DNA from 2 places in the Robertmurraya sp. FSL W8-0741 genome. Region 2 is predicted to be linked to the other one. Evidence: riboswitches for the same ligand, from Rfam matches in the RefSeq annotation. Region 2 holds a riboswitch; the other holds the start of a gene.

Region 1 (3,213 bases), 3.6 Mb from region 2:
ATTCAATCTACATACGTTATTAGAATACGTTCCTCTTGAGCAAATGGAGAAGCTTATAAAGGATGACGTCTACGGGTATGGAGACTTCTGTTGGGTTGATTTTGAGGAAGAAGATGCACTGAACGAATTGTCGGGTCAGGAATTGGCGGAGCTTCTGTTCCTTGGTCATATGAAGGATGCTTTGCGAACTCCTTTTTATCAGCAATTGCGCAATCGCTTTGTTTATTTAGCTCACGATGATGGTTGGTGGAATAAAGTCTATTATCGAAATATGAAAGATTTCTACCACATGCTTGGAGAAGTGTTAGCAGCGAAAATGACCGATAGTAAACTTGCCAAAAACCTCCTTGGCATTAAAAAGAAAAGGCCATTTCCCCCGATTCATATGGAGTTAATCCTGAATATGAAGATTATGATGAAAGAAGGGATTCTGATCTCTATTCACGATAATGTACAAACAAGAACGGTGATAGAGATTCCTATCTGGGTGCTCGGTGATTTTGATAACATGGATGATATGTACGAGGAGTACGAGAAAATGGCAAAAGGAAAGCCGGATGCAAAGCTTGTATTTGATAAAAAAACACGTGAGTGGAAAATGTACGCAAGCTAGGAGGCGCTGAGGAATGAATGAGGAAAAAGAGAGGTTATGGCTGCCATTCCCTAGAGCGCTGACAAAAGCAACGTTTATTGAAAGAGCGAATCGGTTTATTCTCCACTGTCAATTGCCTGAAAAAGGCGAACTGGCCGTGGTTCACTTGGCTGACCCTGGAAGGTTAAAGGAACTTTTGCTGCCGGGGAAAACGGTGTGGCTTATGGATCATGATAACCCCGCGAGAAAAACGAAGTGGACAGCTATGCTATGTGAAAATGAAACGAATACAAGTTTTGTTTCCATTCATACCGCTCTCCCGAACAAGCTTGTTGAGAATGCGCTTAAAGCGGGAGTATTAAATGAGTTTGCCGGCTGGTTTTATAAAAAATCGGAGTATAAGCTGGGTAATTCTCGCTGGGATTTCTTGCTAGAAAATAAAGAAGGACAAGAGCTTCTTTTAGAGGTTAAAAGTGTAACATTAGCAGAAGGGGAGAAAGGAATGTTTCCAGATGCCGTCACTGCAAGAGGGACGAAGCATGTGCGCGAGCTTGCACAGCTTTCTAAATATTATGAAACGGCAATCCTCTTTATCGTTCAGCGCGACGATCTTTCTTATGTGACTGCTGCGAAACATATCGATCCTAAATTTGCTCAAGCTTTGAACGAAGCGAAGTCTGCTGGAGTGAAGCTTTATGCACGCTGCTGTCACATTACTGTTACTGGGATTGGATTAGGGAGTGCTATTCCGGTTAAGTTGGAATAGTTCGCAATTTGTTAACTTTTCTTGAAGCAAAATAGTGTATAATTTAAGCAACGGAAAATTTCATACTCTCTGAGTGTATTTTCATAGAACAAGATTGAAAATACCTCGTTTACAGTAATAGGTGTCTTTAAGGGAAATAAAGCTTACTCAGATGTCAATTTTGACTCCAGATGTGAAAAGTGCATTTTTCTCTTAGACTTAAAAGGGAAGTTGGTGAAAATCCAACGCGGTCCCGCCACTGTTAATGGGAGCATGCTGCAAATACCACTGTACATCGGTATGGGAAGGAGCAGACTTGCTATGACCATGAGCCAGGAGACCTGCCTATTTCGACTGCACCATAAACCTACGAGGATAGGGAGGTGTTTGGAAGCTATTTGTCACCAATGCTGCAAATCCAACATCTCCATTTCTTTATAATGGAGATGTTTTTTTATGCGATCCATTGGCACGCACAACAGACTACTTAATTTTGGAGGAAAAACAGATGAAGAAATGGTACTCAATTTTATTGCTACTCATGTTATCAATAGGAATTTTAGCAGGTTGCGGACAGTCCGAAAAACCCGCCGAAGAAAACAATGCGGTCGAGGAAACTGAGGGAAGTACGGAAAACGCCAATGAAGAAGCGTTTCCTGTAACGATTACCGATGCGATTGGTGAAGAGGTTGTAATTGAGTCGAAGCCGGAAAAAATCGTATCGTTAATTCCAAGCAATACGGAAATTGCCTTTGCTCTTGGTCTTGGAAACGAAATTGTCGGGGTTTCTGAGCATGATAATTTTCCTGAAGAAGTATTTGAAAAGGAAATAATCGGCGGTATGGAAATGAATGTTGAGAAGATTATTTCTCTTGCCCCGAATTTAGTCTTGGCCCACGCATCAAATGCTCATAATTCGACGGAAGGTTTGCAGCAATTACGAGATGCAGGCATTACAGTGCTTGTTGTAAATGATGCAGCGACGATTAATGAAATATATGAGTCGATTGAAATGATTGGAACTGCTACAGGTGAACAAGAGAAAGCGGAAGAGATTGTCAATAACATGAAAACGAAGATTGCAGAAATAGAGGAAAAAGCTGCTGAGATCTCCGAACCAAAATCAGTTATTGTTGAAGTTAGCCCTGCTCCAGACATTTTTGTTGTCGGTAAGAATACTTTTATGGATGAGATGCTCACCCTTATTCATGCTGAGAACGGTGCTGGGGATTTAGAAGGCTGGGTGAATTTGGACGAAGAAGCTGTCATTGAACGCAATCCGGACGTTATCATTACAACTTATGGATATTATACAGAAAATGCCGTTGACTTATTGCTTTCAAGAGAGGGTTGGCAGGATGTAGCTGCGGTGAAAAATAAGCAGGTGTATGATGTGCATTCAGATCTTGTAACTCGTTCTGGTCCAAGGCTTGCAGAAGGCCTTGAGGAGCTGGCAAAAGCGATTTACCCAGAAGTATTTGAGTGATCTGCTTAGTTTGGAGAGAAAACCATGAAAAGAATGGGTCAAAGAGCTTTTGCTTATATAATTGCGCTCGCTTTCTTGCTTATTGCCATATTATTAGGTATTTCAATCGGGACAGTTTCTGTTCCGATTGGAAATATCGTACAGATCATCGGTGCTGAAATTTTCCGTTTTATTTCTATTGATCATATTGATCCGATGCAAACGAATATCGTATTAAGTATTCGTTTACCAAGAGTTATTTTGGCAGGACTTGTGGGGGCGGCACTCGCAATTGCGGGGGCGGCCTTTCAAGGTCTTTTGCGGAATCCACTGGCCGATCCCTATACATTAGGAGTCTCTTCGGGTGCTTCGGTAGGTGCTGTTCTCACTTTGTTTTTTCAATTTTCGCTC
Region 2 (3,213 bases):
TAAAAATCCAGCTTCCCACCTTTGCCGTACGATAAATATGCCCTTGAATATTTTTGTTAAAATCAGCACGGGTTGCCTTGACTCTCTTTTCATCAATGACAGGATCCGTTGCAAGCTTCACATAAATCCGATTATTTCGATTGACCCGCAATGTGATATAAAGCAAATCTCCGACCGCTGGCCAAACGGACTTCTTCGTTGGTAAATCCTCTTCCCCTAAAAGCATATCCTTATTGATGCCAATATCTAAAAATACACCGAGTCCCGGCTTTGTATCACTAACCTTTGCCCAGCCATACTCGCCCACTTTGATTTTCGGAATCGTTGATGTTGCTGAGGCTCGCCCATGGGAATCAGCATACAAGAAAACCTCTACTTCATCGCCCTCTTTTAATTCAAGCTCCGTATCATTTTCATGCATCAGAATATCTTCTTCTCCGTCCGTTAAAAAGTAGCCAAACTGGGCATACCTTGCAACAGTTAAAGTTAATACCTGCCCTACATAATCATTTAAAGCCATTGTCACACACTCCTCTATTTTACACTTCATGCGAAAGTAGTCTTTCCGAAAGTTGTTTGAACTGCTATATTTTACTATAATGGTGCCTAGAAGGGAAATTATACATGTATTTAAAGGAGGGCTCATTATGGCAAAAGATAGCTCATTTGATATTGTATCAAAAGTAGATTTTTCCGAAGTGACGAACGCAATTAATATAACGATGAAAGAAATCTCCACACGTTATGATTTTAAAGGAAGTAAGAGTAAAGTAACCCTTGATAATGAAGAACTTGTCCTTGTATCAGATGATGAATACAAGCTCGAACAATTAAAGGATGTTCTCCTCAGTAAAATGATTAAAAGAGGCATTCCCATTAAGAATCTTGATTATGGCAAAATTGAAGGTGCTTCTGGAGGAACTGTAAGACAACGGGCAAAGCTTGTGCAAGGAATCGATAAAGAAAACGCCAAAAAAATTAATACTTTAATCAAAAATAGCGGTTTAAAGGTTAAAAGCCAGGTGCAGGATGATCAAGTCCGAGTTACAGCGAAAAGCCGCGACGACTTGCAGGCAATAATTGCCGCAATAAAAGAAGCCGATTTATCAATCGATGTTCAATTCGTAAATTATCGCTAAAACGGTTGTCATTTTAAAATAGATCACTTATAATAAAACAAACTTACATATATAGTAAGGGTAACAACCATATACCACAATATATAGTATACAACCGATAAATTAGGTGTCTGTAATAGACTTAATAGGGAATCTGGTGAGAATCCAGAACTGTACCCGCAACTGTAAGTGTGACGAAATAGGGAACGCCACTATCATCTCGATGGGAAGGCCCTAAAGTAGGATGAAGCACAAGTCAGGAGACCTGCCTTTTTTATACGTCATTATCTTCTTCGGGAGTTGGGAAGGTAAAACGAAGGTGTTTAAGCAAAAAAGGCTTGTTCCTTTTCTACTAAATATCAGCGTTTTAACCCATCTTCATTTTTGAAGGTGGGTTTTTTAGTTACCTTTCTCTCTTCCGAAAAATTAAGGGAGAGATTTTGAACAATGAGTACACTCGCAACCAAAAATGAAAGGGTTCTTGAAGCCCTGAAGAACACGGCAAAAAAATATAACTTAAATGTTACGGAAATAGAGCAACAACTGCTTACAACAGATGAACGTACTTCCAAGCAAACGGTTCTCCAATATGCATTAAATCACGTCGATATGATCGAACCAAACTGGACTTTTCTTGCTGCACATATGCTCCTGCTTGAGCTTTACGAAAAAGCGGCAACCTCTCGCAAGTATGAACCAAGGCAAAAATATGGCGATTTCTTTCACCTCATTCAATACTTAAGCGACATCGGGATTTACTCAAACGATCTTCTTCAAGCCTACAGCAAGGAGGAAATTGAACAATTGGGCCAAGAAATTGACCCAAATAAAGATACCCTTTTTACATATATGGGATTATTTCTTTTAGCCGATCGTTATTTAGCAAAGGACTATCATCAAAATGTATATGAACTTCCACAGGAACGGTTCATGATCATCGCCATGACCTTAATGAAAGATGAAGCAAGGCAAAAGCGATTGTCGTATGTGAAAGAAGCGTATTGGGCCTTAAGCAACTTGTATATGACCGTTGCTACACCGACTCTAGCAAATGCCGGTAAGAGCTATGGTCAGCTATCCTCCTGTTTTATTGACACAGTGGACGACTCATTAGACGGCATTTACTTAAACAACTGGGATATTGCGCGATTGAGTAAGGATGGAGGCGGCATCGGAATTTACTATGGAAAAGTAAGGGCGCTAGGCTCGGATATTAAAAAGTTTAAAGGAAATTCTTCAGGGGTTGTCCCTTGGATTCGCTTAATTAATGACACTGCTGTAAGCGTCGATCAGCTTGGTCAACGGCAAGGTGCTGTCGCCATTTATTTAGATATTTTTCATAAAGATATTATGAATGGCTTTTTAGATTTAAAAACGAATAATGGCGACGAGCGAAGAAAAGCGCACGATATTTTTACAGGCGTATCCATTCCTGACCTTTTTATGAAAAAGATCGAAGAGGTCGATGAAAATGGAAAAAGTATCGGGGAATGGCATACCTTCTGTCCTCATCAAGTAAAACAAATAATGGGCTGGAAAGATGAAAACGGAAATCCACTTGGTTTAGAGGATTTTTACGACGAAACAGATGAAAAGTTTTTCACACAAAAATATGAGGAGGCTGTCAACCATCCACTTCTTCCCCGAAAATCATACCGGGCAATGGATATTATGGTTCGTATCATGGTTGCTCAGCTGGAAACAGGAACGCCTTACATGTTTTATCGCGATGAAGTTAATCGGCAAAACCCGAATAAGCATGTGCTTGGACGCGGTCGTACAGCGATATTTTGCAGCAATCTGTGCACGGAGATTAGTCAGAACATGTCAGCAACTACGATTCAAAGCGAATTTACAGATGCAGATGGAAATATCGTGATAATTAGAAAGCCCGGGGACTTTGTCGTTTGCAACCTCTCATCCATCCATTTACCAAACGCGATCAGAGCGAATGTTTTAGAACGATTAATTGCCATTCAAATGAGAATGCTAGACAACGTGATTGATATAAATGATATTTCTGTCCATCAAGCTAAAGCAACGAACGAGAAATATCGCGCTGTCGGACTTGGAACATTTGGCTGGCATCATCTCC

Evidence for each region. A riboswitch is a leader RNA that binds a small molecule or an ion and turns the genes downstream of it on or off. The one in region 2 is predicted to bind cobalamin.
Region 1: linked by a shared signal. The riboswitch ahead of NST02_RS00255 (ABC transporter substrate-binding protein) and the one ahead of NST02_RS17590 (ribonucleoside-diphosphate reductase subunit alpha) in region 2 are both predicted to bind cobalamin.

What each region holds. Positions count from the first base shown of each region.
Region 1 is NZ_JBBOQG010000001.1:39,941-43,153, reverse strand. Features, by position in the region: gene NST02_RS00265 (hypothetical protein) at 1-613, shown strand, start outside; gene sfsA (DNA/RNA nuclease SfsA) at 627-1,358, shown strand; cobalamin riboswitch at 1,519-1,700, shown strand; gene NST02_RS00255 (ABC transporter substrate-binding protein) at 1,846-2,823, shown strand; gene NST02_RS00250 (FecCD family ABC transporter permease) at 2,848-3,213, shown strand, end outside.
Region 2 is NZ_JBBOQG010000001.1:3,636,184-3,639,396, forward strand. Features, by position in the region: gene NST02_RS17580 (CvfB family protein) at 1-520, opposite strand, end outside; gene NST02_RS17585 (YajQ family cyclic di-GMP-binding protein) at 648-1,139, shown strand; cobalamin riboswitch at 1,227-1,405, shown strand; gene NST02_RS17590 (ribonucleoside-diphosphate reductase subunit alpha) at 1,566-3,213, shown strand, end outside.